Calidifontibacter indicus: one gene and its partners. The protein of the gene in region 2 interacts with the protein of the main gene of each other region in a pairwise test. Links are inferred from orthologs where the notes say so. Each region holds a gene or a part of one and is shown on either strand. Other genes may lie near its edges.

The links.
Region 1: the proteins of ftsZ (region 2) and mreB interact in binary tests that used the Escherichia coli proteins (3 or more experiments, as listed by UniProt). The link is inferred for Calidifontibacter indicus from one-to-one orthologs.
Region 3: the proteins of ftsZ (region 2) and rlmN interact in binary tests that used the Escherichia coli proteins (3 or more experiments, as listed by UniProt). The link is inferred for Calidifontibacter indicus from one-to-one orthologs.

Annotation. Positions count from the first base shown.
Region 1 is NZ_QTUA01000001.1:2,852,295-2,863,447, reverse strand. What follows is about bases 1,201-4,076. They hold mreB (rod shape-determining protein), read left to right. Parts: upstream 1,201-2,062; coding sequence 2,063-3,091; downstream 3,092-4,076. Other genes in these bases: DFJ65_RS13545 (aspartate aminotransferase family protein), read left to right, coding at 3,150-4,076; DFJ65_RS13555 (MarR family winged helix-turn-helix transcriptional regulator), read right to left, coding at 1,441-1,986; ndk (nucleoside-diphosphate kinase), read left to right, coding at 1,201-1,349. In the rest of the region: DFJ65_RS13565 (undecaprenyl-diphosphate phosphatase), read left to right, coding at 1-828; more of ndk, read left to right, coding at 924-1,200; more of DFJ65_RS13545, read left to right, coding at 4,077-4,496; rod shape-determining protein MreC, read left to right, coding at 4,500-5,327; rod shape-determining protein MreD, read left to right, coding at 5,335-5,832; mrdA (penicillin-binding protein 2), read left to right, coding at 5,829-7,874; DFJ65_RS13525 (prenyltransferase/squalene oxidase repeat-containing protein), read left to right, coding at 8,133-9,416; DFJ65_RS18145 (hypothetical protein), read right to left, coding at 9,792-10,094; DFJ65_RS18140 (hypothetical protein), read left to right, coding at 10,087-10,425; DFJ65_RS13515 (energy-coupling factor transporter transmembrane component T), read left to right, coding at 10,433-11,153. UniProt on the Escherichia coli protein: Forms membrane-associated dynamic filaments that are essential for cell shape determination. Acts by regulating cell wall synthesis and cell elongation, and thus cell shape.
Region 2 is NZ_QTUA01000001.1:2,656,335-2,664,515, forward strand. Bases 5,369-8,181 are described here. They hold ftsZ (cell division protein FtsZ), read right to left. Parts: upstream 7,544-8,181; coding sequence 6,194-7,543; downstream 5,369-6,193. Other genes in these bases: DFJ65_RS12700 (YggS family pyridoxal phosphate-dependent enzyme), read right to left, coding at 5,369-5,439; pgeF (peptidoglycan editing factor PgeF), read right to left, coding at 5,441-6,175; murC (UDP-N-acetylmuramate--L-alanine ligase), read right to left, coding at 7,704-8,181. Outside these bases: DFJ65_RS12670 (RluA family pseudouridine synthase), read right to left, coding at 1-788; lspA (signal peptidase II), read right to left, coding at 781-1,392; DFJ65_RS12680 (TraR/DksA family transcriptional regulator), read right to left, coding at 1,365-2,300; DFJ65_RS12685 (DivIVA domain-containing protein), read right to left, coding at 2,539-3,642; DFJ65_RS12690 (YggT family protein), read right to left, coding at 3,727-4,005; DFJ65_RS12695 (cell division protein SepF), read right to left, coding at 4,064-4,579; more of DFJ65_RS12700, read right to left, coding at 4,714-5,368. UniProt on the Escherichia coli protein: Essential cell division protein that forms a contractile ring structure (Z ring) at the future cell division site. The regulation of the ring assembly controls the timing and the location of cell division.
Region 3 is NZ_QTUA01000001.1:1,754,098-1,765,201, forward strand. Bases 6,494-9,320 are described here. They hold rlmN (dual-specificity RNA methyltransferase RlmN), read left to right. Parts: upstream 6,494-7,238; coding sequence 7,239-8,402; downstream 8,403-9,320. Other genes in these bases: DFJ65_RS08395 (phosphatidate cytidylyltransferase), read left to right, coding at 6,494-7,235; DFJ65_RS08405 (mycothiol transferase), read left to right, coding at 8,441-8,944; DFJ65_RS08410 (LOG family protein), read right to left, coding at 9,000-9,320. Outside these bases: DFJ65_RS08360 (pyridoxal phosphate-dependent aminotransferase), read right to left, coding at 1-329; rpsB (30S ribosomal protein S2), read left to right, coding at 602-1,504; tsf (translation elongation factor Ts), read left to right, coding at 1,561-2,385; DFJ65_RS08375 (aminotransferase class V-fold PLP-dependent enzyme), read left to right, coding at 2,513-3,670; DFJ65_RS08380 (LGFP repeat-containing protein), read right to left, coding at 3,667-4,686; pyrH (UMP kinase), read left to right, coding at 4,903-5,634; frr (ribosome recycling factor), read left to right, coding at 5,687-6,247; more of DFJ65_RS08395, read left to right, coding at 6,282-6,493; more of DFJ65_RS08410, read right to left, coding at 9,321-10,106; DFJ65_RS08415 (AAA family ATPase), read left to right, coding at 10,229-11,104.

The DNA of each region.
Region 1 (11,153 bases), 200 kb from region 2 along the record:
CAAGCCGTCGTGCTCGGCCTCGTGCAGGGCCTGACCGAGTTCCTGCCGATCTCGTCATCGGCCCACCAACTCATCGTCAGCCGACTGTTCTTCGACAACGACGGCGGCGGCGCCGCGTTCACCGCGGTCACCCAGCTCGGCACCGAGACCGCGGTGCTCGTCTACTTCTGGCGCGACATCGTCCGCATCGTCAAGGCGTGGGCGCTGTCGCTCGTCGGCAAGGTGCCGCGCAGCGACCCCGACGCCAGGATGGGCTGGTGGGTGATCATCGGCACCATCCCGATCGGCGTGCTCGGCGTGGTGCTGAAGGACGCGATCCACGGTCCGGTGCGCAACCTGTGGGTCACCGCGACGATGTTGCTGGTGTTCGCACTGATCATCGCGGTCGCCGACTCGACCGCCAGTCAGCGCAAGACGCTCAACGATCTGAACGCGGCCGACGGCGTGAAGTTCGGTCTGTTCCAGGCCTGCGCGCTCATCCCGGGTGTCTCCCGCTCCGGCGGCACCATCGCCGGTGGTCTGTTCATGGGATACCGCCGTGAGGACGCCGCCCGCTACTCCTTCCTGCTGGCCGTGCCGGCCGTGCTCGCGTCCGGTTTCTTCGAACTGCTCGACATCGCCGGCAAACCCAACCCGGACGGCTGGACGCCGATCGTCATCGCCACCGTGTTGGCGGGCATCGTCGGCTACGCGGTCATCGCCTGGCTGATGCGCTACATCTCGACCCACGACTTCAAGCCGTTCGTGTTCTACCGGATCGCGCTCGCGGTGATCCTGTTCGCGCTGCTCGGCTTCGGTGTCATCGACAGCGGGGCACCCACCGCCTAGCCGTACCCAGCCCACTCACACCCCGCACGCACACCCCGCAGCGTTTGCGTTGGGGGCGGTGTTAGCGTTGGGGGCGGTGGCCTAGGCTCTGCATCGTGAGCGCGCAGATCGAACGGACCCTGGTCATCGTCAAGCCCGACGGCTACTCCCGTGGACTCACCGGGGAGGTGCTGCGCCGCATCGAAGCCAAGGGCTACACGCTGGCCGAGTTGCAGGTCATCAGCCCCGACCGTGAGCGCCTCGCGAAGCACTACGCCGAGCACGAGGGCAAGCCCTTCTACGAGCCGCTGGTCGACTTCATGAGCAGCGGCCCCGCGGTCTTCGCGATCGTCGAGGGACACCGTTGCATCGAGGGCTTCCGCGCCCTGGCCGGCGCGACCGACCCGACCGCGGCGCTGCCGGGCACCATCCGGGGCGACCTCGGCCGCGACTGGGGCCTGCCGGTGCAGCAGAACATCGTGCACGGCTCCGACTCGCCGGAGTCGGCCGAGCGTGAGATCAACATCTGGTTCGCGGGCTGATCGTCTGATCGGCCGGCCATAGTCGCACCGCGGGCGCCGCTGAGCCCCGGTTCGTCGGGCGGCGCGTCGGCGATGCGGTGCGATGGTCGCGCTAGGAAGCGGCCGCCTGGTCGCGACTCGCGGCCAGGTCGTCGAGTCCGGCGATCGCCTTCTCCAGCAGGGTCGCAAGCTGCTCGCGCTGCGGGCCGGTGAGGCGGGACAGCACATCCGACTCCAGCAGGTCGCTCTCGCGGACCACCTGTCGGAAGGTCTCCCAACCGGCGGCCGTGAGCGTGACCAGCACGCGGGTGCGGTTGCTCGGGTCGGGGGTGCGATCGATGAGGCCGCGCTCGGCCATCTTGTCGAGGCGGTGGGTCATCGACGACGGTGCCACCGCGACCACTTCGGCCAGCTGTGACGGCGTGGTCGTGGTGTCGCGCGGACGCAGGGCGAGGTTGGACAGCACCGACCACTCACCGGTGGTGAGGCCCACGTCGGACAGCGCGAACCCGTACCACTGCGACAGTTTGCGGGTGAGGCCCTGCACCGCGGTGATGACCCGCTGCACCTGCTCGTTGCCGCCCGCTTCGACGTATGCGGCGACCTCGGCCTCGTACTCCTGACGGACCGACTTACGTTTCGATTTGGAAGGACTCATTGCCTCCAGTGTGCCACCGTCAGGGGTCGGAACGGTCGCGACCACCAGGAGACGGCAACTGATCTACGATCACCGGGTGACCCGTCGACTGCTGCCTACCGGGCGTGACCTCGCAGTCGATCTGGGCACCGCGAACACCCTCGTGTACGAGCGCGGACGCGGCGTCGTGCTCGACGAGCCGTCCGCCGTCGCGCTCGAGGTCGGCACCGGACGACTCATCGCCGCCGGCGCGAAGGCGCGCGAGATGCTCGGCCGCACACCCGGCCACGTCGACGTCACCCGTCCGCTGCGCGACGGTGTCATCAACGACGCCGACGTCGCCGAGCGGATGCTGCGTTACTTCATCGCCCAGGTGCACCCGTCCCGGCTGCTGCGACCCCGCATGGTGGTGTGCGTGCCCAGCGAGGTGACCGGGGTCGAGCGCCGCGCACTGGAGGACGCCGCGACCCGAGCCGGCGCGCGCCGGGTCTACGTGATCGAGGAGGCGATGGCGGCCGCACTGGGTGCCGACCTGCCGGTCGAGGAGGCCACCGCGAGCATGGTCGTCGACGTCGGCGGCGGCACCAGCGACGTCGCGGTGATCAGCCTCGGCGGCATCGTGCAGGCCCGATCGATCCGGGTCGGCGGCGACGAGATCGACGAGGCGATCGTCGCCTTCGTGAAGAACGAGTACGCACTGCTGCTGGGGGAGCGCAGCAGCGAGGACATCAAGGTGCAGATCGGGTCGGCCTTCCCGTTGCGCGAGGAACTGTCGATGCGGGTGCGCGGACGCGACCTGGTCAGCGGGCTGCCGAAGACGGTCACCGTCACCTCCCAGGAGGTGCGCCGGGCGATCGACGCCCCACTGTTGCAGATCTGCGAACTGGTGCGCGCGACCCTCGACGTCTGCCCGCCCGAACTCGCCGGCGACGTGCTCGACCACGGCATCATGCTCACCGGCGGCGGGTCACTGCTGCGGGGCGTCGACGCCCGGCTGCGGCACGAACTCGGGGTGCCGGTGCGGATCGCCGAGGAGCCGCTGCGCGCGGTGGCCCGAGGGGCGGGACGATGTGTCGAGGAGTTCGGCACCCTGCAACGAGTTTTGGTAGACAGCAAGAGGTACTGAGCAAAAGTACTGAGCAGAAGTACTGACCCGTGCGCCCACCCGGAATGCGCGCGGTCGGCTGAGGAAGGATGTCCCGATGAGCAACTCCCGCGCCTACGAACTGGACCGCGCCCACGTCTTTCACTCGTGGTCGGCCCAGCGCAAGATCAGCCCGATGGTGGTCGACCGCGCCGAGGGCTCCCACCTGTGGGACGACCAGGGCAACCGCTACCTCGACTTCACCTCCCAGTTGGTCTACACCAACATCGGCCACCAGCACCCCAAGGTGGTCAAGGCGATCCAGGACCAGGCCGCGAAGCTGTGCACGATCGCCCCGGCCCACGCCAACGCCGAACGCTCCGAGGCGGCCCGGTTGATCGCCGAGATCTCGCCCGAGGGCATGGAGTACACCTTCTTCACCAACGCCGGCGCCGAGGCGATCGAGCACGCGATCCGGATGGCCCGCCTGCACACCGGCAAGATCAAGGTGCTCACCCGCTACCGCAGCTACCACGGCGGCACCCAGACCGCGCTCAACGCGACCGGCGACCCGCGCCGTTGGGCCAGCGACTACGGCAACGCCGGCATCGTCCACTTCCGCGGACCGTTCCTCTACCGCTCGGAGTTCCACGCGACCACCGAGCAGCAGGAGTGCGAGCGGGCACTGGCGCACCTGCGCAGCACCATCGAACTCGAGGGCCCCTCGACGATCGCCGCCATCCTGCTGGAGACCATCCCGGGCACCGCCGGGATCATGCCCCCGCCGCCCGGCTACCTCAAGGGGGTGCGCGAGTTGTGCGACGAATTCGGTCTCGTCTACATCGCCGACGAGGTGATGGCCGGGTTCGGTCGCACCGGTGAATGGCTGGCGCTCGACGCCCACGACGTGGTGCCCGACCTCGTGACCTTCGCCAAGGGCGTCACCTCGGGTTATGTGCCGCTCGGCGGCGTCATGGTCGGGCCGACGGTGTTCGAGTCGTTCGCCGAGAAGCCCTACCCGGGCGGCCTCACCTACTCCGGCCACCCGCTGGCCGCCGCGGCCGCGATCGCGACGATCGGTGCGATGCGCGAGGAGGGCATGGTCGAGAACGCCGCGCGCGTCGGCCGCGACATCATCGGGCCGACCCTGACCAAGATGGCCGACGACCACGCCTGTCTCGGCGAGGTGCGCGGCGTCGGTGCGTTCTGGGCGCTGGAACTGGTGCGCGACAAGGAAACCCGCGAACCCCTCGCGCCGTACGGCGGGTCGAGCCCGGCGATGGACGCGGTGGTGGCCGAGTGCAAGAAGAACGGCCTGCTGCCGTTCGTCAACTACAACCGCATCCACGTCGTGCCCGCGCTCAACATTCCTGACGACCAGTTGCAGGAGGGTCTGCAGATCCTCGACGCGGCACTCGCGGTCGGGGACGCCCAGGCCAAGGGCTGACCCATGGCGCTCCGGCCACACACCCGACGGCGGGTGCTCGCCGTCGGGTTGGCCGGATGTCTGTTGGCGGTCGTCGTCGACCAGGCGGCGCCCGGTGCCACGGCACCGGTGCGGCGGGTCGCCGCAGAGGTGTTCTCACCCGCCCAGTCGGCGTTGTCCGGCGGCGACGACGCGAACAGCCTTGCTCGGCAACGTGATTCCGCGCTCCGCGATGCGGGTGACTCCCGTGCGAACGCGGCGACGCTCAGTGCCCTGCGGACCTTGCTCGGGTCGGCACCGGCCGACGGACGCCGGTTCGTGGCGGCGCGCGTCATCGGCTACACCACGGGCACCACGGCGGGCACGGTGCAGCAGGTGACGATCGACGCCGGATCGGCGGACGGCATCCGCACCAACCTGACCGTGATCGCCACCGACGGACTCGTCGGACGCACGGTCGCGGTCAGCACCCACTCGGCGACGGTGCAGTTGCTCACCGACCCGGACAGCGCGGTCGGGGTGCGGGTCGGTGCACCCGGAATGCTCGCGTCGGTGTCGGCGAAGGTGCCCGCCGGGCTGCCCACCCGCGATCCCGGGCGCCTCACGCTCCGGATCGCCGGCACCACCCAGGCGAAGGTCGGCGACCGCGCGACCACCCTCGGCAGCATCGACCAGACGCCGTACGTGTCGGGCGTGCCGGTCGGCACGGTGGTATCCGTCGACCCCGACCGTGGCCAGGGTGCGCCCACCGCGGTGCTGCGGCCCGCGGTCGACGTCAGCCGGCTCGACCTCGTCGGGGTGGTGCTGCCCGGTGACCGGCAGACCCGTCCGACGGTGCAGGGCACCCGGTGACGTCGCGGTGACCTCGTTGATCCCCGCACGGTTGACCGTCGTGCGGACGCTGGAACTGCTGCTTGCGGTGTTGCTGACCGTCACCGTGCTGCCCCGTTGGGGTGTGCCGGTCGATCTCGTGCTGGTGCTCGTCGTCGCGGTCGGGTTGCGCGCCGGCACCCAGGTGGGCGCGTTGTTCGGGCTCGTCGCCGGGCTGCTGGTCGACGTCGTGCCGCCGGGGTCGGTGCCGCTCGGGGCGACCGCGCTGGTCTACGCCGCGATCGGCGCGGGCGCGGGCGTGCTGCATCGTTCGGTGCGGGCGTCGGTGCTGCTGCCGGCAGCATGCCTGCTGCTCGCCGCGGCCGCCGTGCAACTGGTGCGGCTCGGCGTGGCGGCGTCGGCGCGGCAGGGGTTCGACCTCGGTCACGCGGCCGCCCTCGTGGTGTTGACCGCCGTCGTCGGCGCGCTGCTCGTGCCTCCGGTGATGCGGCTGGAACACCACCTCGTTGCCAGGGGGATGGTGTGATTCGGCGGCGCGGCGGCATCGAGTATCCCGACGGCCACCGTCCGGCCGGGCGGGCGCCGTACCCCACCCGCATCTGGGCGCTGCTGCTCGTCGCCGTGCTGGTGTTCGGGGTGCTCGCCGGACGGCTCTTCCAACTGCAGGTGGTCGACGGCCCCCAGATGCGGCAGGCCGCCGAGCGCATCAACACCCGCACGATCACCGTGCCGGCCACCCGCGGTCGCATCCTCGCTGTCGACGGCACCCCGCTGGTCACCAACGGGTCGACCGCCATGCTGACGATCGACCCCACGGTGCTGGCCGACAGCAAGGACGGCGGCCGCGCGCTGCTGACCCGGGTGCAGCAACTCGTCGGCGGCGACGTGGAACAGATGCTGGCCCGCACCCGGGCCTGCGGCACGGCGGGCGCACCGCCGGCCCCCGTCTGCTTCTCCGGGAGCCCGGTCGAACCGATCCCGGTGCTCGGCGACGTCGATCCCGGGCTGGCGATGACCTTGCTCGAACGCCCCGAGGACTTCCCTGGCATCGCCGTCCAGCAGGTGCAGGTGCGCCGCTTCCCGGCGCCGTCGGCGGTCAACGCGGCACAGGTGATCGGCTACCTTGGCCGCACGAACAGCGATGACCTGCAACGCAATCCGTCACTGACCGCCGCCGACGTCATCGGGCGCAGCGGCCTCGAACTCAGTCAGGACAAGGCGTTGCGTGGCACCGCCGGTGAGACGGTGCTTGCCGTCGACGCCCGCGGGTTGCCGGTGAGCACGGTGAGCACCCGGCCCCCGACGTCCGGACGCGATGTCGTCACCCACCTCGACCTGCCGGTGCAGCGGGCCGCCGAGTCGGCGCTGTCGGACACGATCGCCCGGTTGCGGGCCGCGAAGCGTCCGACGACCGGGGGAGCGGCACTGGTGCTCGACGCATCGAGCGGCGCCGTCGTGGCGATGGCCAGCAACCCCAGCTACGACCCCCTGGTCTGGACCGGCGGCATCAGCTCGGCCGACTACGCCCGCCTCACCGCACCCTCGGCGAACAACCCGTTGATGAACCGGGCGATCGCGCAACTGCAACCCCCGGCGTCGACCTTCAAGGCGGTGAGCCTGCCGGCCGCGATCGCCACCGGCATCGATCCGAAGGGGCACTACCAGTGCTCGTCGTCGGTCACCGTCGGCAGCCGGGTCTTCAAGAACTACGAGTCGGCGGCGTTCGGATCGATCGACCTGCCCACCGCGCTCGAGGTCTCCTGCGACACCGTCTTCTACCGCTGGGCCTACGCCCGGTGGATCGCCGAGGGCGGCATCAAGGCCGACGCATCCACCCCGAACCCGTTCACCGACACCGCCGTCTCGTTCGGCTTCGGCAAACCCACCGGCATCGACCTACCGGGCGAGGCAGCCGGCAACGTGCCCGGGCGCCAGTGGAAGGTGAATCAGTGGAACGCGATGAAGGCCACCACCTGCCGCCGTGCGACAACCGGCTACCCCGAGGTGAAGGACAAGGCGCAGGCCGACTACTTCAAGCAGTTGGCGGTCGAGAACTGCCGGTACGGCTACCAGTGGCAGGCCGGTGACGCCGTCAACCTCTCGATCGGTCAGGGCGACATGCTCGTCAGCCCGCTGCAACTGGCGGTAGCGTACGCCGCCGTCGCCAACGGCGGAACGCTCTGGCAGCCGCAGGTGGTCGCGGCCACCCGCACCGCCGACGGTTCCTCCCGCACCGCCGTCACCCCGCACCGCACCGGCACCGTGTCGATGCCTGCCGAGGCTCGTCCGGTGCTGCTTGACGGCCTGCGGCGCGTGGTCACCGAACCGGCCGGCACCGCGCACGCGGGCTTTGCGACCTTCCCCGCCGACTACCCGGTCTCGGGCAAGACCGGCACCGGCGAGGTCTACGGCAAGGACGCCACCGCATGGTTCGCGTCGTACGGACCCAAGCTGCCCAGCGGCAAGCAGTACGTCGTCGTCGTGATGATCGAACAGGGCGGCCTCGCCGCATCGGCCGCGGTGCCCGCCGCCCGGCAGATCTGGGACGTGCTGCGCACCCGGCCGTGACCTCCCGGTCCCGACGCCTACCCATCTCACACCCACCGGACGCATGTCGGGGGCGCCCGGCGCGCGGCGTAGAGTGACCGGCGTATCCGCGGAGGGAAAGCCGGTCGAAGTCCGGCGCTGACCCGCAACCGTAGGCCCGAGAGGGCGAGCCGGAACGCCGACGCGGAGACGAGCTCACTCCCCGTCGAGGTCTACGGGCGGAGCGTCGGACCCCACCAGGACCGGCTCCCGCACGCCGGCCGTCCTGGAAGGATCACCATGACCCTCAACACCACCGCCCGCGCGGGTCTCGCGGGCACTGCCGCGCTCGCCGCCCTTGCCCTGGCCGGCACGTCGACCGCTCAGGCCGCGACCACCCCCGAGGTCGGTGTCGCGTCCTACCTCGTCTCGCAGCTCGCTGCCGGCGGACACCACCTGTCCACCACCTTCGACGGCACCCCGTACGCCGACTACGGCCTCACCAACGACGCGATCCTCGCGCTCGCCACGACCGGCGCCGGGCAGACCGAGATGGGCCGTGCCGCCGACTACATGGTCGCGAACGGCAGCGCCTACTACGGTGCCGGTGCCGAGCGCTACAGCGGGTCGCTGGCCAAGCAGATCGTCATGCTCAAGGCCACCGGACGCTCGACCGGCGCACTGGTCACTGACCTGCGCGGCCTCGAGGCGGCGAACGGGCGATTCTCCGACAAGTCCGAGTACGGCGACTACTCCAACAACCTGTCCCAGTCGTGGGCGCTCATCGCGCTCAAGCGCTCGGGCGTGAACCCTTCGGCCAATGCCATCGCCTTCCTGAAGTCCCAGCAGTGCACCGACGGCGGGTTCAAGCTCAACCCCGGCGACACCGGCTGCGCCAGCGACCCGGACGCGACCTCCTTCGCGGTGCAGGCGCTCGCAGCCGTGGGCGACAGTGCTGCCGCCACCCGCGGTGCCGACTACCTCGCCGGGAAGCAGCAGGCGTCCGGTGGTGTGGGCGGCGGCTCGACCACCTCCGCCGTGAACAGCAACAGCACCGGCCTGGCCGCCGTCGCCTTCTCGGTGACCGGCAAGTCGGCCAACGCCGCTCGTGCGACCGCGTTCGTGAAGTCGCTGCAGTTCGGCTGCGACGCGCCGGCGCCGTTGCGCGGCGCCATCGCCTACGACCGTGCGACCTACACCACCAAGTTGGCCGCGGGGGCACCCGGTGACCAGGAGAACCGCAGCACCGTGCAGGCGGCGTTCGGGCTCACCCTGCAGCCGTACGTGTCGGTGACCGCGCACGGCGCCGCGACCGCGGCCGTCGACTGCAGCACGACTACCAGCAGCAGCACGTCGAGCACCTCGGCGTCCACCACGTCGTCCACATCGTCCTCGTCAGCGTCCACCACGTCTCCCACCACGTCGGTGGCCGCTTCGTCGACCTCGACCGTGACCGGCCCGGCGGTCGTCACCGACGGCCCGACCGGTGACGGGGGAGCCGACCTCGGCGTGCTGGCCGGGGCCGTGGCGCTCATCGCCACCGTCGGCGCAGGGGCTGGAGCCTATGGCCGCCGTCGCAAGTGATCGTCGCCCGGCGCGCGCCGGGAGCACCGCGCTGAGGCTGTTCGTCGCGCTCGGGCTGGCCCTGGGGTTCGTCGGACTCGTCGGCTTCGTGCAGGCACCGTCGAGCCAGGCAGCCGGTTGCACCGGCAGCACGGGTGTCTCGGTGGTCGTGCAATTCCCCGGTGGCGGCATCGCCACCGGATGCGCTCCAGGGAGTTACTCCAGCGCGCTGCAGGCGACGCAGGCCGCCGGGTTCCAGACCACCCGAGCCGCCCGGGAAGCGGGCTACTTCGTGTGCCGGATCAGTGGGCAGCCGGCCAGTGATCCGTGCCAGCGCGCGGCGCCGAGCACTGCCTACTGGGCCGTCTTCAGTGGCCGTCCGGGCAGTGGCTGGACCTACTCCCAGATGGGTGCGGCCTCGATGCCTGCGCCGCAGGGCAGCAGCGTCGGCTGGCGGTTCGGATCGGGCGCTGCGCCCGGCATCGCGCCGATCACCCCGACCAAGCCGTCCGCGACGAGCACGACGAGCGCCACGAGCACGACACGGCCGACGAGCACGAGCCCGCGGCCCAGCTCCACCTCGACGTGTCCGAGTTCGACTGCGGCGCACCCGAGTTCGACGGCCGCCCGGCCGTCGTCGACGGCGCCCGGCTCGTCCTCGACGGCACCTCGTTCGGGCACCGCTGGTTCGGTGCCCACGTCGGGATCGAGCGCAGGGTCCGGGTCGGCATCGGCCGCTGGGTCGAAGAAGGCCGGCGCGACCTCGTCCACCTCGTCGAGTACGGCTACCGGTTCGTCGTCGCAGAACCGGTCGCAGGATCCGTCGTCGCAGACCTCGGCCTCAGCTGACGCCTCGACGAACGCCTCGACGACCGGTGTCCCGACGGGCACCGATGTCGCCGTCGCGCAGCCCGACAACAACGGCGGCGGTGGCGGCACCAACCTCGGCCTGGTCGCCGGCGGTGGGGCCGTGGCGCTGCTCGGTGCAGGCGCCGTCATCGCCTGGTTCCGCCGTCGTCCGCAGGACTGATCGGGGAGTGGTCGCAGGCAGTACCGGAGGATGGGCGCCCCGCTTCGTGCACCCTGGGGCGTGGTGGCTGTGGGCGTGTTGCCTCGGTGCCGCCGCCACCCAGACCACCAATCCGATGCTGCTTCTGCTCGCGCTCGGCGCGGTCGTCTTCGTGGTGGTCAACCGTCGTCCCAATGCACCGTGGGCTCGGTCGTTCCGGATGTACCTCTACCTCGGCGTGTTCGTCGTGGTCAGCCGGGTGCTCCTGTTCGTGCTCGTCGGCGCCAAGACCGGGCCGACCGTGCTGGTGCGGCTGCCGGCGGTCGACCTTCCCTCGTGGGCTGCCGGCATCCAGTTGCTCGGGCCGATCGCCGTGGAAGACCTGGCCGCGGCGGCGAGCGAGGGCCTGCGATTGGCCACGATGATCACGTGCTTCGGCGCGGCCAACGTGCTCGCCAACCCGCGACGGCTGCTGCGGTCGCTGCCGGCCGCGGTGCGTGACGTCGGCACGGCCGTCGTCATCGCCCTGACCGTGGTGCCGCAGCTGGCCGAGAGCGCGGTGCGGGTGCGGCGCGCGCGGCAGCTGCGGGGGAGCACCGCGTCGGGTTTGCGCGGCGTGCCGCAGATCGCGCTGCCGGTGCTGCAGGACACCCTCGACCGGTCGTTGCTGCTGGCCGCCTCGATGGATGCGCGGGGCTTCGGCAACCGGGCCGAGACCACCCGCCGCGACAGTATCCTGATGGGGGCGC
Region 2 (8,181 bases):
GCCAACTTCGGGTCGGACCCGTACAGCGGGTCACCGACGCAGGGGTGGTGAAGGGCCGAGAAGTGCACCCGGATCTGGTGCGTGCGACCGGTCTCCAGGTGGATCTCCAGCAGCGACATCGAGCGGAACGCCTCGACGAGCTCGTAGTGGGTGACGCTCGCGCGGCCCGACTGCATGACCGCGAACTTGTAGTCGTGGTTGGGGTGGCGACCGATCGGGGCCTCGATGGTGCCGACCACCGGGTCGGGCAGCCCCTGCACCAGCGCGTGGTAGGTCTTGTCGACCGTCCGGTCACGGAACGCCTGCTTGAGCACCGTGTAGGCCCGCTCCGACTTGGCGACGACCATCAGACCGGACGTGCCGACGTCGAGGCGTTGGACGATGCCCTGCCGCTCCGGAGCACCCGAGGTGGAGATACGGTAGCCGGCCCCGGCCAGTCCGCTCACGACGTCCGGACCGTCCCAACCGACACTCGGATGGGCGGCGACCCCGGCGGGTTTGTCGACGACGACGATCTCGGTGTCGTCGTGCACGATCCGCAGATCGTCGATGAGCTGCGGCTTCACCTGCGGCGTGCGGTCGACCTGCGCGGGCACGTCGACCTCCAGCCACTGCCCCGCGCTGACCCGCTCGGACTTGCCCACCTGCGAGCCGTCGAGCCGCACGGCTCCGGACGCGGCGAGCTCGGCGGCGCGGGTGCGCGACAGGCCCAGCACCCGGGCGATGGCGGCATCGACCCGCTCGCCCTCCAACCCCTCCGGGACGGCGAGCGCCTTGAGATCACTCATCGGTGTCGGCCTCGTTCTTCGCGTCGGTCTTCATGTCAGCGGTCGACTCGGCGTTCGTGCCGGACGACTCCAGCCGCGAACCGTCCAACCCGATGCCTCGGATCGACAACAGCGCGATGAGGCAGGCCGCCGAGACGACGCAGATGTCGGCCACGTTGAAGATCGGCCAGTGCGGCAGCTCGAGGAAGTCGACGACGTGCCCCTTCGCGAACGACGGCTCGCGCAGGAATCGGTCGGTGAGGTTGCCGAGCGCCCCGCCGATCAGCAGGCCGAGGCCGAGCGCCCACGCCCGGCTGCGTAGCTTGCGCGCCGAGAAGATGGTGAACGCGATCACCGCGGTGGCAATGATCGTCAGCACCCACGTCGCGTTGGTCGCGATCGAGAACGCGGCACCCGGGTTGAAGGTGAGCCGCAGCCGAAGCAGGCTGCCCACCAACTCCTTGGGCTCGCCGGGCGTGAGGGCGGACACCGCCCACGCCTTGGTCGACTGGTCGAGCGCGTAACCGATGACCGCGACCAGCACGAGAACACCGATCGACCCGCGACGAGTCACACCGGACGGACGGGTGGACGGACTCAGCGGCGTTCCTGCTTCTGTTTGCATTGCACGCACAGTGTCGCACGCGGGAACGCCTGCAGCCGAAGCTTGCCGATCGGGTTGCCGCAGCTCTCACAGATGCCGTACGTGCCGTCGTCGATGCGGGCCAGCGCGCGGATCGCCTGCTCCATCGACGCCCGGTTGTTCTGCGCCAGGGAGTACTCGTACTCCCGCTCCAGCGCCTTCGAGCCCACGTCGGCCTGGTCGTCGCCGGCGCCACCGTTGTCGTCATGGATGAGCCCGGCGATGTCGGCCTCGATCGACTTCAGCTCGGTGCGGAACCGCTCGATCTCGGCCGAGAGCTCACCGTGCACCTCAGTGAGTTCCTCTGGGGTCCAAGGCGATTCGTCCTCACGGACGACGAGGTCTGCGGCCGCCTGCGCGGCGCTCTTTCGTGCCCGGGACGGCGCCTTCTTGGCGGTGCTCTTCGGCGCGGCAGCAGTGCTCACCGTCGTCTCCTTCTTCGGCGCCGGCGCGGTTGCCGACGTGCTGGTCTTCTTCGCGGTTGCGGTCTTCTTGGCTGCCGTGGTCTTGGCGGCCGCTTTCTTCGTCGGTGCGACCTTCTTGGCAGCGGTCTTGCGTGCAGGTGCGTTCTGCACGGGCGCCTTCGCCGCAGCACTCTTCGTCGGCGCAGCGTTCTTCGCAACTGCCTTCGTCGCGCTCGTCTTCTCGGCAGCTGTCTTCTTCGCAGGTGTCTTCTTGGCGGCCGTCTTCTTGGCAGCCGTCTTCGCCGGAGTCTTCTTGGCAGGTGCCTTCTTGGCTGCGGCGCTGTCGGTCGCTGCCTCGTCGCCACGACCGCGCGTCACGCCGGCCACCCGTCCGACCGCCCCGACGGCACCGGTCGCCGTGCGCAGCAGCGACCCGACGCGCGAGCGCCGCTGCTCGTCGGACTTCGGACTGCCCTTCGCCGCCATGCGGGTGCCCTTTCGTGGAAAAAACCGTCGCTTCGGACGGAAAGGAGATGCCCGTCACAGCGACGGACTGCCTGAGGATAAGCGACGAAGGCAGGCCCCATGTGCCAAAACGCCGGAAATTCAACGGAATTCTCTCGGTTCGATGTTCGGTTCGAAACAACCGGAGAAACCGCGAGGCGGCCACCCCCGCAGGGGTGACCGCCTCGATCGTCTCGACCGGCCCCGGGCCGGTCGGCGACTACTGGTGCTTGTCGCTCTTGACGTCGTCGAGTCCGACCGACTTCAACTGCTCCAGCTGACCCTCGATGTAACCGCGCAGCTTGCTGCGGTAGTCGCTCTCGAAGCCCTTGAGCGACTCGATCTTGGTGTTCAGGCCGTCACGCTGATTGGTGAGGTCGGTGAGCACCGAGGTGCGCTCCTCGTTGGCCGTGCGCACCAGGTCGTCGTGCTGGGTCTGACCGGTGTTGATCAACTCGTCGTGTCGGCTCTGGCCGGTCTTGACGAGCTCGTCGTGCTTCGCCTGACCGGTCTTGACCAGGTCGTCGTGCTTCGCCTGACCGGTCTTCACCAGGTCGTCGTGCTTGGCCTGGCCCGTGCTGACGAACTCGTCGTACTTCGACTGTCCGGTCTTCAGCAGGTCGTCGCGCTTGGCCGTGGCCTCACCGACCACCTTGTCGTGGTGGGCCTGCGCGTCACGGATGAGCTTGTCGCGGGTCGTCTCGCCCTCGCGCACGTGCTCGTCGTGCAGCTTCTGCGCAAGTGCGATGACACCGGCCGCGCCACCGGCCGCGCCGGCACCGGCCAGCGCGTGCGCTTCGCCGCCCGCGGCCGGCTGGGCGGCAGCCGCTGCGGCGCCGTCCTGAGCGGCCTTGAGGTCGCTCTCGGCCTTGGCGACCTGCGACTTCAGGTCGGCGAGCTTCGACTGCTCGGTCCTGGTGTCCTGCTGCGCCTTCGCCAACTCCTCGCGGGCGCTCGTGAGCCGGCCCTCGACGTCCTTCAGTTCGCGCTCGGCGTCGGCGATGCGTCCGCGCACCGCCGAGTCGTCTGCGGACGGCTTCTCGGCGGACGCGGCCGGGGTCAGCACCGGGGTGGCCTGGGTCGGGGCCTCGGCGGAGACGGTGCTTGCGGCGTCGGTCTTGCCGAGGTTCGCCGGCTTGCCCGACGCACGGCGGCAATCGGCCAGCTGGGCGGCGAGGTCTTCGTTCTCGGCGTTCAACCGGCGCAGCTCGACGACGATCTCGTCGAGGAAGTCGTCCACCTGGATTTCGTCATAGCCGCTCTTACCGAAGCCCTTCGGCTTGGTGAATTCCTTCTTGACTACGTCCTCAGGCGTCAACGCCATGTGGTCACCTCTGCGGCCTACGGGTCGCGCACCGGCCACCTGTTCGAGGGCGCGACGCAGCGACGCTTGTAAATATGTCGCCGGTCAGCTTATGACACCCAGCAGCAAACTCACACCCAGCATCAGAATCAGGAAGGCGATGTCGAGTCGCACCTGCCCGATCCGCAGCGGCTTGAACACCTTTCGCAGCGCTTTGAGGGGCGGATCAGTGAGCGAATACACACCCTCGGCGACGACCAGAACGGCCCCCTTGGGCCGCCAGTCGCGGGCGAAGACCTGGATCCAGTCGAAGACCAGACGCGCCAGCAGGATGATGAAGTACAGGTAAAGGAGCGCCCCGAGGACGGTTCTCAACTGATCCACGCTTCACTCCAGACAGATCGGGACGAGCCCCCACACCGAGGCTCGTCCCGATATCTTCTCAGCTCTGGTTGAACAGGCCGCGCGAGCCCTTGCTGTCGGTGCCGGTCGTCGCCACCTCGACGCCGGCCGGCGACAGCAGGAACACCTTGGCGGTGACCCGCTCGATGGTGCCGTGCAGCCCGAACACGAGGCCGGCGGCGAAGTCGACGAGACGCTTGGCGTCGGTGTCGTCCATGTCGGAGAGGTTCATGATCACCGGGATGCCGCTGCGGAAGCTCTCCCCGATCTCCTTGGCCTCGTTGTAGGTGCGCGGGTGAATCGCGTTGATCCGGCTCATGTCGCCTGCCTTGGGGTGTGCCGCCACCGCGGCGACGTTGTTCTTGCGCAGCGGGGTGACCGGGGCCGGCGGGTTGTCGGCCACGTGCTCGACCTCGTCGAAACCGGAGTCGGCGTAGTCGTCGTAACCGTCGTGGTCGTAGCCGTCGTGACCGTAGTCGTCGTACTCGTCCTTGTAACGGCTGTCCTCCTCGGCGAGTCCGAGGTACGCCATGGTCTTGCGCAGTGCGCCTGCCATCTCTTGCTCCTTGGGTGCGGCGATCCGCTGTGGTCCGGTGTGGTCGCCGCCGACGCTACCGGCGCGGGCGTCGAATCCCGTGGATTACCAATCCGACACGCCACATTTTGATGTGCCGGGCCGGACACGGTCGGTCAGACCGCCGGCCGGGGCCCGAGCACGGCGCTGCCGATGCGCACGTGCGTCGCGCCGTGGCGCACCCCTTGCTCGAGGTCACCGCTCATGCCGGCCGAAATCCGGTCCGCCGAGGGATGCGCGGCCCGCAGGTCGCGCGACAACTCGGCCAGCCGGGCGAACGCGGCATCGGGGTCGGCGCCGCGCGGAGCCACCGCCATCAAACCGCTCAACCGCAGCTGCTCGAGACCCGCGACGTGTGCGGCGAGGTCGGCGATCTGTTCGGGCAGGGCTCCTCCGCGTCCGGGATCGGAACCGTCGAGGTCGACCTGCACCATCACCTCGAGGGTGCGACCGTGGCGCTCGGCACCCTTGGCCAGCGCCGAGGCGATCTTCGCCCGGTCGACCGACTGCACGACGTCGGCGTAGGCGGCGACATGCCCCGCCTTGTTCGACTGCAACTGCCCGACGAAATGCAGGCGGAGCGCCGCCCGCTCCTGCTCGCTCGCCCCCTCGAAGATCTCGGCGAACTTCGCCGAGGCTTCCTGGTCCTTGTTCTCCCCGAAGTCGGTGACGCCCAGGTCGATCAGCCGGCGGACGTCGGCGACCGGGAAATACTTGGAGACGACGATCAGCGTCGCGTCGTCGGCGGCGCGGCCGGCGGCCCGCGCCGCGTCGGCGATGCGGGCGCGGACGGCGGCGAGGTTGTCCCGCAACTCCCGGGAGCGATCGTCGAGCTCGGTCATCTCAGGCCCTCCGGCGCAAGGTGACCACGCCGGCGAAACGTCCGGCACCGGGGTCACGGCGATGGGAGTAGAGCCGACCCTCCTCGCGGGTGCATCCGGGGATCCAGTCGAGCTCGACGTCGTCGGCCCGCAGCTGCGACACCACACCGGCGGCGACGTCGATCGCCGGCGTTCCGGTCCAACTGACGGCGTACGACGCCGGCACCCGGGCCGCCGCATCGTCACGCATCTGGGCGGGCACCTCGTAGCACCGGCTGCACACCGACGGCCCGACCACCGCACCCAACCGACCCGACCCGAGCTCCCGCATGGTGCGGACGGTCTCGGGCACCACTGCGGCGAGCATGCCGGGCCGGCCCGCGTGCACGGCCGCGACGAGGGGTTGTTCCCGGTCGTAGATCAGCACCGGCGTGCAGTCGGCCACCAGCACCACCAGGGTGCGGTCGAACGCCGACGTCACCTGGCCGTCGGCGGTCGGGGCGGGTGCGCCGTCGGACTGCTGCTCGAGCACCGCGACATCGGCCCCGTGCACCTGCGCCATGAACCGCAGGTCGGTCGTGTCGACCGCCTGCGCCAGACGCTCCCGGTTGGTCGCCACCGCCTCTGGGTCGTCACCCACGTGAGCGCCGAGGTTGAGCCCGGCGTAGCCGCCGCGGCTGACACCACCCTCGGAATCGGTGAACGCGAGGTCGACGACCCAGTCGCCGACCTCGCGTTCGTCACGCCACCAGAACACCGGTGTGCAGTCCTTCGATCACTTCAGGAAGTCGGGCACGTCCAGGTCGTCGTCGCCGTCGTCGAACGTGACCTCACGCGGCGGGCGCGAGGTGGACGTCGGCTGAACCTGGCCCGGCTGCTGCGGACGGCCCTGCTGGCCACCCGGCTGGCCCTGCTGCGGCTGGTCGTCGCGCTGCGGGGCTTGGGCGCCCTGCTGGGGCGGCTGACCCTGCTGCACCGGACGCGCCGCCTGCTGCGGTGCACCCTGACCACCCTGCTGACCGGCCGGGGCACCCTGCGGGGCGCGCTGCTGACCCGACACGGCGCCGGCGGCCTCGGCGGGCGACTGCACCCGCTGCTGGTTGCCTGCGGGCACCTGGTTGGCCCGCTGCGAACCCTGGATCTGGCCGAGCGCGCGGTCGTCGGTGCGCTTGGTCGGGGCGCCGCCGTCGAAGCCGGCCGCGATGACGGTGACACGCACCTCGTCGCCGAGGGCGTCGTCGATGACCGCACCGAAGATGATGTTGGCCTCGGGGTGCGCGGCTTCCTGCACCAGGCGGGCCGCCTCGTTGATCTCGAACAGACCGAGGTCGCTGCCACCCTGCACCGACAGCAGCACGCCCTGGGCGCCGTCGATGCTCGCCTCGAGCAGTGGGCTGGAGATCGCGAACTCCGCGGCCTGCACGGCGCGGTCTTCACCGCGGGCCGAGCCGATACCCATGAGCGCGGAGCCCGCCCCCTGCATGACCGACTTCACGTCGGCGAAGTCCAGGTTGATCAGGCCCGGGGTGGTGATCAGGTCGGTGATGCCCTGGACACCGGACAGCAGCACCTGGTCGGCGCTGCGGAACGCGTCGAGCATCGACACGTTGCGGTCGCTGATCGACAGCAGTCGGTCGTTCGGGATGACGATGAGGGTGTCGACCTCGTCGCGCAGCGCGTTGATGCCGAGGTCGGCCTGACCGGCGCGGCGGCGACCCTCGAAGGTGAACGGACGGGTGACGACACCGATGGTCAGCGCGCCGAGGTTCTTGGCGATCTTCGCGACGACCGGCGCACCGCCGGTGCCCGTGCCGCCGCCCTCGCCGGCGGTGACGAAGACCATGTCGGCGCCCTTGAGCACCTCTTCGATCTCTTCCTCGTGGTCTTCGGCGGCCTTGCGACCGACCTCGGGGTCGGCTCCGGCGCCGAGCCCACGGGTGAGCTCACGGCCCACCTCGAGCTTCACGTCGGCGTCACACATGAGCAGCGCCTGGGCGTCGGTGTTGATCGCGATGAACTCGACTCCCTTGAGCCCCTGCTCGATCATCCGGTTCACGGCGTTGACCCCGCCGCCGCCGATACCGACGACCTTGATCACTGCGAGGTAGTTCTGCGGAGATGCCACGAACGTTGGCCTTCCTTTGTCGAGATCGATGGACTTCAGTCGATGGGCGACGTCGTGCCTCGGGCAACCCAACGGTACTTCCGCCGCATGGTACGCGGTGAGGGCACCCCTTCGCGACTGTCAAGGTCGACTTCAGGTTGAGCGCTCGGCCGCACTTCGATCAGCCTTGCAGACGTTCCAGGATTCGTGGGGCCAGCTTGGTGACGTCCCCCGCCCCCACGGTGATGAGCAGGTCGCCGGGGCGAACGGTCGCGACCACGAGGTCGACAGTCTCCTGCGCCGAGTGGGTGCGGGTGCACGGACGGCGCATCGCCTGCGCGATCAGGTCGCTGCTCACGCCGTCCATCGGTTGCTCGCGGGCGCCGTAGACGTCCATCAACACCGCGACGTCGGCGCCGTCGAGTGCCTCCGCCATGCCGATGGCCTGGTCGCGGGTGCGGCTGTAGAGATGCGGCTGGAAGACCACGACGAGCCGACCCGAGCCGCGCAGCTGACGGCCGGTGCGCACCAACGCGGCGAGCTTGCCCTGGTTGTGGGAGTAGTCGTCGACCACTCGCACCCCACCGGCCTCACCCTTGAGTTCAACCCGACGTGAGGTGCCTCGGAAGGACGCCATCGCGGCCACCGCATCGGACGGG
Region 3 (11,104 bases), 900 kb from region 2 along the record:
TCGCACAGCGCCAGGATGCTCGCCGCGATGGCCTCGGTGGCGCCGGCGGTGACGAGCACCTCGGTGTCGGCGTCGACCGTGGTGCCCCGGAACCGCAGTTGGTGCTCGGCGATCGCGGCCCGAAGTTCGGGAACCCCGATCGCCGGCGGGTACTGGTTGCGGCCGCTGCGGATCGCCTCGACCGCGGCGTCCAGCACGGCAGCGGGTCCGTCGGTGTCGGGGAACCCCTGACCCAGGTTGACCGCGTCGGCGGCGAGGGCTCGTTGGGTCATCTCGGCGAAGATCGTCTCGCCGAACTCCCGCATCCGTTCCACCAGTGCTTCGTCCATCCGCCCAGCCTAGAAGGCGCCGCCCGAACGACGCAGGCGGCCGTCGAGCCCGCGGGACCGGCGGATTCGGCGGAATGGCGGGGGAGGTCGTAGACTTGTGACACGACCCGGGAGAACTGGGTCGAATTCGCGTGCCCCGTCCCGTCCTCGTGCGGAGCGCGGCCCCCGGTCCCGACCTCGGTCGGGTGGGGTCGGCTGGGGCACCAGGAGTCCGTGTCGGCACCCGTCGGCGCGGCGTACAACTGGAAACCTTCACACGAAAGGACTTCGGCATGGCCGTCGTCACCATGCGCCAGCTCCTCGAGAGCGGCGTCCACTTCGGACACCAGACCCGTCGCTGGAACCCCAAGATGAAGCGCTTCATCATGACCGAGCGCAACGGCATCTACATCATCGACCTGCAGCAGTCGCTGACCTACCTCAACGACGCGTTCGACTTCATCAAGCAGACCGTTGCCCACGGCGGCACGATCCTGTTCGTCGGCACCAAGAAGCAGGCGCAGGAGTCCATCGCCGAGCAGGCGACCCGCGTGGGCATGCCCTACGTCAACTACCGCTGGCTGGGCGGCATGCTCACCAACTTCAACACGGTTCACAAGCGCCTTGCTCGCCTCAAGGAGCTCGAGGAGATCAACTACGACGATGTGGCCGGTTCGGGTCGCACCAAGAAGGAACTCCTCGTCCTCAAGCGTGAGAAGGACAAGCTGGAGCGCACCCTCGGCGGTATCCGCGACATGAACAAGGTGCCCTCGGCCGTCTGGGTCGTCGACACCAAGAAGGAGCACCTCGCGGTCACCGAGGCGCGCAAGCTCAACATCCCGGTCATCGCGATCCTCGACACCAACTGCGACCCGGACGAGGTCGACTACAAGATCCCGGGCAACGACGACGCCATCCGCGCGGTCACCCTGCTGACCCGTGTGGTCGCCGACGCCGTCGCCGAGGGTCTGATCGCCCGCTCGGGTCAGAGCTCGAACGCCGGCGAGGGCACCGAGGCCGAGCCGATGGCCGAGTGGGAGCGCGAGCTGCTCGGTTCCGAGGGCGAGGCTCCGGCTGCTGACGGTGCGTCGAGCGACGCTCCGGCTGCCGAGGCCGCCGAGGCTGCTGCCGCTCCGGCCGACGCCGCCGGTGCGGTCGAGGTCGAGGCTCCGGCCTCCACCGACGCCCAGGCCTGAGCACTTCCTCAGTACCCCTGTCGTTCAACTGATTTCGCGAAGGAGCGAATTACCACATGGCGAACTACACCGCAGCTGACATCAAGGCGCTGCGTGAGTCGACCGGCGCCGGCATGCTCGACGTCAAGAAGGCCCTCGACGAGGCCGACGGCGACAAGGCGAAGGCCACCGAGATCCTGCGGGTCAAGGGCCTGAAGGGTGTCACCAAGCGTGAGGGTCGCACCACCAGCAACGGTCTGGTGCGCGCTCAGGCCGAGGGCGGCTCCGGCACCCTCGTCGAGATCCTCTGCGAGACCGACTTCGTCGCCAAGGGCGAAAAGTTCGGCGAGCTGGCCGACCGCGTGCTGGCCCAGGCCGTCGCGATCAAGGCTGCCGACGCCCAGGCGCTGCTCGACAGCGAGCTCGACGGCTCGACCGTGCAGTCGATCCTCGACGAGGCCAACGCCACCATCGGCGAGAAGATCGAGATCAAGCGCGTTGCCACCCTCGAGGGTGACAAGGTCGTCTCCTACCTGCACAAGACCAGCCCCGACCTGCCGGCGCAGATCGGCGTGATCGTGGCCGGTTCGGGTGACGAGCAGACCCTGCGCGACGTCGCGATGCACATCGCCGCGTTCAGCCCCACCGTCCTCATCCGTGAGGAGGTCGACGCCGACACCGTCGCCAACGAGCGCCGTGTCGCCGAGGCCACCGCCAAGGAAGAGGGCAAGCCCGAGGCCGCGCTGCCGAAGATCATCGAGGGCCGCGTCAACGGCTTCTTCAAGGAGAACGTCCTGCTGGAGCAGGCGTTCGCCAAGGACGCGAAGAAGACCGTCGGCAAGGTCGCCGAGGAGTCGGGTTCGCAGATCGCCGGGTTCTCCCGGTTCAAGGTCGGCGTCTGAACGTCTCCCGTCGAGACTGGATTGAGCCTGGCGTAAGCCACGCACGAAGCAACGAGGGCCGGACACCTACGGGTGTCCGGCCCTCGCGCTGTGCGCAGTCCTGACCCGGGCTGCGAGGATGACCGGCATGCGCCACGACATCCTCGAGCTGTTCGACGCCGATCCGACTGTGCTGCATCTGAATACCGGTGCCTTCGGCATGGTGCCGCGGACGGTGCGTGCGGCGCAGCAACGCTGGAGCGACCGGATCGAAGCCAACCCGGTGCGCTTCTTCCGCCTCGAATGCCACGACGAACTGCAGCAGGTGCGGCACCGCGTCACCGACTTCCTCGGGGTGCAGACCGACTCCGTTGCCCTGATCCGCAACGTGTCGGAGGCCGTCGGGGTGATCCTCGACGCGATCGACCTACGGGCCGGGGACGACATCGTGGTGTCCGATCACGGCTACCCGACGGTCGCGCTCGCCGCGGGCACCAGGGGAGCCGCGGTGCGCACTGCCCCGTTCGGCATCGACGCGTCCGATGCCGAGATCGCCGCGGCGTTCGCCGCGCAGGTGGGGGAGCACACCAGACTGGTCGTGGTCGACGCCGTCACCTCACCGGCCGGTCTGGAGCTACCCGTGCGCGCCGTCGTGGAGGCGGTCGCACCGGTGCCGGTCTTCGTCGACGCGGCCCATTCGGCCGGCACCACCGAACTCGACATCGAGCCGCTCGGGGCGGCCTTCTGGGCGACCAATCTGCACAAGTGGTGCTACACGCCCCGCGGCACCGGCGCGTTGTGGACCGCCGCACCGTGGCGTGATCGGGCCCTGCCGGCGGTCACCTCCTGGACCTCGTACAAGGGCTACCCGGGCGCGCACGACTTCCCGGGCACGGTCGACTTCTCGGCCATGCTCGCCATTCCCGACGGCCTCGACTTCTGGGCCGCCCACGGCGGGCTCGAGATCGCGCGTCGCAATCGCGAACTACTCAGTGTGGGAAGCGAATTGGTGCACCGTCGCCTCGCGATGGCGTTCCCGGGTGACCTGCCCGGGTTCGATCCGTCGTGGCCCGGGCGCGCGGCGCCCGGCATGCGGTTGGTGCCGCTGCCCGACGGGCTGATCGAGTCGGCCGACGATGCCGCCGAGGTGTACGAGCGGTTGTCCGACCGGGGGATCGAGTGTCCGCCGGCGTTCTGGGGCGGGCGGTCCTACCTGCGGCTGGGCTCCGGGCTGCACGTCGACGAACTCGACTACGACCGGCTCGCCGAGACGTTGGTCGCGACGCTGCGTGGGCTCTTCGCCTAGCGCGCCTGCATGCTGGCGACACCCGCGGAGTTCACCGTGATCACGGCCTTCTCGAAGGTCTGGGTGGTGCCGGTCGCGGAGGTGACGGTGTCGCTGATGGGGAAGCCGACTCGTCCCTCGGCGCCGTACTGCACGAACGCCTTCTGCATCGCCGGCATCACGGCACGCGAGCCGGTGCGCGACGACCAGTAGATCCACCCGCGCTGGAAACCCTGGGTCAGGCCGGTCGTGCCGGTCGGCGACTTCTGGGCCGCCTTGGGCAGCATCGTCGGGAATCCGTACTTGGCGCTCGAGCCGGTAGAGGACCAGTAGCGGTAGTTGTCGCCCCAGATGGCCCAGGTGCCGCGGGAGTCGCGGGCGGCGATGCCCCGGGAGAAGGGCACGTGCCGCACCCCGGCCTGGAAGTCGGTCTCGGCGGCGAGCGGTCCGCCCAGTGACCCATTCACCCCGCCCAGCTTCGTCCAGATCGTCAGGATCGTGCCGTAGGGCTGGAACGCCTCGTTGATGTACTTCTGGGCGGTGGCCTGTGCCTGGTCGTAGCGGTATGGGTAGCCGGAGCGCTCGACGGCCTGCGCGAGCTGGCCGGCGGTGCCGTACCGACTCTGGATCGGCACCGCGACGTCGAGGAACTTGTTGACCTGGTAGGTGACGTCCTGCAACTGGGCGCGGGTGCCCCAGCCCATGCTGGGCCGCATCTGGAAGATGCCGAGCGAGTCGGCGTCGCCGCAGTTGAGGTTGTTCAGCCACGACTCCACCCAGCCGGCCTCGAACATCGCCAGCATCACCTTGGACGAGACATTGCGCTTCTGGCCGATCTCGTACATCTTGCGGGTGACGTTGATGTCACGGCCGGACGGGTACCGCGCGCAGGCGGCCTTGGACACGCCCGCGACCCGCACGCCGTTCGGGGCGTAGGCGCCGCCGTCGGCGGCCGAGGCGGACGTCGCGAACGGCGCAAGGAGCGCGGTGCTGAGGACGGTGGACAGGCAGAGGCTTCGGGCGCGGTGCAAGTTCATCGGCGGGGTCTCCGGGCTCGGCGGTCAGGGGGCCTTCGCAGCGACGTGAAATTCACGACACGCCGTGACAGAAATTGACCAAAGTGGCGTATGGGGTTATTGCAAGGCTGATACAGAGTGCCAGTCGTGGCCCGCGTTCGCAACCGTGGCGGTGGCACCCCCTGCGATGTGGAATTATTTGGCGACCGCAACCAAGGCTCGACCACGGAGGCACGTATGACCGATTCCGCCACCAGCCCGACGTACAAGCGAGTGCTCCTGAAGCTCTCGGGTGAAGTGTTCGGAGGCGGGAACATCGGCCTCGACCCCGACGTCGTCAAGCGCATCGCCGCCCAGATCGGTGAGGCCAACCGGCGTGGCGTGCAGATCTGCGTGGTGATCGGCGGCGGCAACTTCTTCCGCGGCGCCGAACTGCAGCAGCGCGGCATGGACCGTGTGCGTGCCGACTACATGGGCATGCTCGGCATCGTCATGAACTGCCTCGCCCTGCAGGACTTCCTGGAGAAGGAAGGCATCGAGACCCGAGTGCAGACCGCGATCACGATGGGTCAGGTCGCCGAGCCGTACATCCCGCGGCGTGCGATCCGACACATGGAGAAGGGACGCGTCGTCATCTTCGGCGCCGGCATGGGCATGCCGTTCTTCTCCACCGACACCGTCGCGGTCCAGCGCGCCCTGGAGAGCCGCTGCGACGCGGTCCTCATCGCCAAGAACGGTGTCGACGGCGTCATGACCGCCGACCCGAAGAAGGACCCGAGCGCCACGCTCATCGACGAGGTGAGCTACCAGGAGGCGATGGAGCGCGAACTGCGCGTCATCGACCAGACCGCGTTCGCCCTCGGCGCCGAGAACAAGCTGCCGATGGTCGTCTTCGGGATGGAAGGCGACGGCAATATCACCCGTGCGCTGCAAGGTGAGAGGATCGGGACGTTGGTCGTCCCGGCCTGACCGGACGCACCCACCGAGCCCCCATTACGTATTTGAAGGAGCATCACCCGCGATGAGTGTCGAAGAGAGCCTGTTCGAGGCCGAGGACAAGATGGAGAAGGCCGTCGAGGTGGCCAAGGAGGACTTCTCCGCGATCCGCACCGGTCGGGCCAACGCGGCGATGTTCAACAAGCTGACCGTCGACTACTACGGTGCGCCGACCCCGCTGCAGCAGCTCGCGTCGTTCCAGACGCCGGAGGCCCGCACCGTCCTCGTGCAGCCGTTCGACAAGTCGGCCATGGCCGCGATCGAGAAGGCGCTGCGCGAGTCCGACCTCGGGGTCAACCCGAGCAACGACGGCAACGTCATCCGCATCATCCTGCCGCAGCTGACCGAGGAGCGCCGCCGCGACTACATCAAGATCGCGCGCGACAAGGCCGAGCACGCCCGCGTCTCGGTGCGCAGCATCCGTCGCAAGGCCAAGGAAGAAATCGACCGCTTGGTCAAGGACGGCGACATCGGCGAGGACGAGGGCGCGCGCGGCGAGAAGGACCTCGAGTCGCTCACCAAGAAGCACGTCGACATCGTCGACGCGCTGCTCAAGGGCAAGGAAGCCGAACTGCTCGAGGTCTGAGCCGCCAGGTTCAGCGACCCGATCTCTGCACACGATGAGCGAACCCGTCGACACCGGTGCGCCGCAGCCCGATCCGGCTGCGGCGACCGCTGTCACCCCCGAGGCCACCCGTCGGTCGACCCGTGGGTCGACGCGTGCCGGTGGTGGGGCGCCGGCGACGGCGCCGCACAACCCGACCCCGCGCGCCGGTCGCAACCTCTATGCCGCGGTCGGCGTCGGCGTGTTCCTCGGCGCCGTCGTGCTCGCGTCGTTGTTCATCCGCAAGGAAGCCTTCGTGGTGGTCGCCACGGTTGCCGCGGTGGTGGCGACCTGGGAGTTGCTGCGTGCGATGGCCGAGGGCGACATCCACCCGCCGGTGGTGCCCACCTTCGTCGGCGCCGCCGTCATCCCCCCGGTGGCGTACGCGTTCGGTCCGGAGGCGCTCGCCAGCGCGGTGGCGCTGACCTTCGTCGCGATCCTGGTGTGGCGTTCGATCGGGTCGACCCGCGACGCGGCACGGGACATCGCCGGTGGCTTCTTCACCACGTTGTACGTGCCGAGTCTGGTGTCGTTCGCGATCCTGCTGGTGAGCCCCGACGACGGTCCCAGCCGGATCGTGGTGTTCATCCTCACGACCATCTGCTCCGACATCGGTGGCTACGCCGTCGGAGTGCTCTTCGGCAAGCACCCGATGGCACCCACGGTGTCTCCGAAGAAGTCCTGGGAGGGCTTCGCCGGGTCGGTGGTGTCGTGCGTGCTGGCCGGTTCGCTCGCCGTCCACTTCCTGCTCGACGGACGCTGGTGGGTCGGGGCGCTCATGGGGTGCTGTGTCGTGGTGGCCGCGACGATCGGCGACCTGTGCGAGTCGATGATCAAGCGCGACCTCGGCATCAAGGACATGAGCAACCTCATTCCCGGCCACGGCGGTCTGATGGACCGCCTCGACTCCCTGGTGATCGCCGCCCCGGTCACCTGGGCCATCCTGACCCCCTTCGTAGCGGTGCACTGAGACATGACTGAACTGCCCAACCCCACCACCCGCCGTCCCGTGCCGGGCCAGCTGACCTTCACCGCGCCGCGGCGCGGCAAGCCGCCGGCACACCTCGCCGACCTCGACGACGCCGGCCGCAAGGAAGCCGTCGAGAAGCTCGGCCACAAGGGCTTCCGGGCCAAGCAGTTGTCGACCCACTACTTCGAGCACCTCGTCACCGACCCCGAGCAGATGACCGACCTGCCGAAGGCGAGCCGCGAGGAACTCGTGCAGGCGATGCTGCCGCCGCTGTTGACGCCCATCAAGTCGCTGGTTGCCGACAACGGACGCACGATCAAGCAGGTGCACCGGTTGTTCGACGGCGCCCTCGTGGAGTCGGTGATCATGCGTTATCCCGGCCGCGTCACGATGTGCATCTCCAGCCAGGCGGGCTGTGGCATGAACTGCCCGTTCTGCGCCACCGGACAGGAAGGGCTCACCCGCAACCTGTCGACCGCCGAGATCGTCGAGCAGGTCGTCGCCGGTGCGCGGATGTTGCGCTCGGGCGAGCTCGCGGGCGGCGACGCCGATGACCGCGAGGCACCGCTGCGGGTGTCGAACGTCGTCTTCATGGGCATGGGTGAGGCCCTGGCCAACTACCGGCAGTCGGTCAACGCGATCCGCCGACTCACCGAGGCACCGCCGTCCGGGCTCGGGATGAGCGCCCGCGGCCTGACGATGTCGACGGTCGGTCTCGTGCCGGCGATCGACAAGCTGGCGGCCGAGGGCATCCCGGTCACGCTGGCGCTCAGCCTGCACGCGCCCGACGACGAACTGCGTGACGAGCTCGTGCCGATCAACAACCGGTGGAAGGTCGACGAGGCGCTCGACGCGGCGTACCGCTACTACAAGGCCACCGGACGCCGCGTGTCGATCGAGTACGCGCTCATCAAGGACATCAACGACCACTCCTGGCGGGCCGACCTGCTGGGGGAGAAGCTGGCCGCTCGCGGCAAGGGCTGGGTGCACGTCAACCCGATCCCGCTCAACCCGACGCCGGGGTCGAAGTGGACGGCGTCCCGCAAGGGCGTCGAGCAGCAGTTCGTCGAGCGTCTGCGCGCCCACGGCATCCCGACGACGGTGCGTGACACCCGCGGATCCGACATCGACGGTGCGTGCGGGCAGTTGGCGGCCTCGACCGCCTGAGTCGAGCTGAGTCGCTGCGCGGGGTTAGCGTTGGCGGCATGAGACCGCAAGAGCTTCTCCTCGAAGGCATCGCGCGCAGCCAGCAGGTTGCGCACTCCCTTGTCGACGCGTCGGACGCCGACACGCTCAACCGGCGTCCGAACGAGCAGGCCAACTCGATCACCTGGCTGGTCTGGCACCTTGCCCGGCAACAGGACGCGCAGATCGCGGCGCTGGCCGGCGCCGACCAGGTCTGGCTGGCCGACGGTTGGGCCGAGAAGTTCGGGCTCGATCTGCCGGCCGACTCCACCGGATACGGCCACACCGCCGACGACGTCGCGAAGGTGCGGGTCGACGACCCAGCCTTGTTGACCGGCTATCTGGACGCGGCCGTCGCGGCCACCGGCCGCTACCTCGCCTCCCTCGGCGACGACGACTGGGACGAGGTGATCGACGAATCGTGGGATCCGCCGGTGACCCGTGCGGTGCGGCTGGTGAGCATCGTCGACGACGCCGCCCAGCACGCCGGGCAGGCGGCCTACGTGCGCAGCCTGGTCGGCTGATCCGGGCTCGGGTCGGCGCCGTCCACCGGGGCGCCCGGTCGGTGCGCCGAGTTGCCTATCGGGTGGCACCGTCGAGCAGCACCGTGGCTGCCTCGTCGACCGTGTCGACGAGGTGGATCGACGCGCCGAGCGGTGACTTCGCGCCGAGTGCCTCGAGCGCGGCCCACACCGGCACCCGCACCGTCCACTGGTCGCGGCCGACCAGCACCAACGGCGGGCCGGGCTCGGTGGCGTAGTACAGCCGGGTCGCCACCTGGAAGATCTCCTGCACGGTGCCCGCGGCACCGGGCAGCACGGCGATTCCGGCGTTGCAGATTGCGAGCAGCACGTCCTCGCGCAGGGCGTTGCTGAAGTACTTCGCGATCGCCGAACCGAACAGGTTCGGCGGCTCGTGCCCGTAGAACCAGGTCGGCACACCGAGCGAGCGATGATCCGACACAGGCTGCACCCGCTCGCGCACCGCCCACGCAGCCTTCGCCCAGGCGTCGACGTCGTGGAAATCAGGCGCCTTCGCCAGATCGGTGAGGGCGCGTTGCAGGTCGGGTGAATCCCCAAGCAGCGCACCGAGATTCGCCGCCTCCATCGCGCCGGGACCGCCGCCGGTGGCCACGCTGAGCCCGGCGTTGGCGAGGTGGGCGCCGAGCCCGGCCGCCTCCGCGAAACCCGGCGTGCCGCGCCGTACGGCGTGCCCACCCATGACCCCGGCGACGCGGCGGCCCGCGACCCACTCGTGCAGTGCGTCGGAGATGCAGTCGTCGTGCACGGCTCGTTGCAGGGTGGCGTAGGCGTCGTGCTCACTGCGCGCGTCGCGGCTCCACCGGTAGGCGGACGCGTCGGGAGTCTGCGCGTACCCGCGGTCGTTCAGCCCCGCGTAGAGCTCGGTGTAGTCGTAGAGCTCGCTACGGAACGACGAGACCGGGGTGCTCGGATCGGAGATGAAGACCACCGCGCCGTGCTTGCGCATGTGGCGTTCGAGATCGGTGGTGAGGTTGCCACCGAGCACGACGACACCGTGGAAGTCCTTGTGGTCCAGCAGTTCCGACTCGCGGGCGGCCAGGTCGAGGTTCTGCAACCGCGCGTGGCGCAGTGCGTCGTCGGGGCCGTGCAACAGCCGGTCGAGGACGGCGAGGGATTCGACTTCGGGCGGGGTCACCCGGCCCATCCTGCTGCACGACGGCACTCGGTGGATGCGTGCGCCGCCGGCTGTCGGTGCCGGCTGTCGGTGCCGGCTGTCGGTGCCGGTTGTCGGTGCCGGTTGTCGGAGCCACCGCATAGCCTGCCGGCATGATCTCGACCGTTGCGATCGCCGGCTATCGCTCGTTCCGCGATGTCGCACTGCCGCTGTCGGGGCTGACGGTCGTGACCGGTGGCAACGGAGCCGGTAAGAGCTCGCTCTACCGCGCGCTGCGCCTGCTCGCCGACTGCGGCACCGGCGACGTCATCGGATCGCTGGCTCGCGAAGGTGGTCTGCAGTCGGCGCTGTGGGCCGGGCCGGCGACGCTCACCGCCGCGCGCCGCGGAGCTCCCGTGCAGGGCATCATGCGCGGCGGCAAGCCGATCAGTCTGCAATTGGGTTGTGCCACCGACGACTTCGGCTATCTCGTCGATCTCGGCATCCCGCAGGACTCCCAGTCGGTGTTCGCCCGCGACCCCGAGATCAAACGTGAGGCCGTGTTCACCGGCCCGGTGATGCGTCCGGCGACGACCTTGGTGCGGCGCAAACGCCGACTGGTCGAGCAGCGTGAGGGGCGGTCCTGGGCCGAGGTCGGGCAGCTACCCAGCCACCGTTCGATGCTCACCGAGTTCGCCGATCCGCACCGCTTCGTCGAACTCGCCGCGATGCGTCACGAGTTGCGCCGGTGGCGCTTCTACGACGGCTTCCGCACCGACGCCGACGCGCCGGCGCGTGCCCCGCAGGTGGCGACGCGCACGCCGGTGCTCTCCGGCGACGGCCACGATCTGGCGGCCACCGTCGCCACGACGCTCGAGGCGGGGTTCGCGGGGTTGCCCGAGGCGGTCGCCGACGCATTCGAGGGCAGCGAACTGCAACTCCAGGTCTACGACGACGGACGCCTGCAGATCGCGCTGCGCCAACCCGGCATGTTGCGTGCCCTGCGGGCCACCGAACTCTCCGACGGCACACTGCGATTCCTGCTCTGG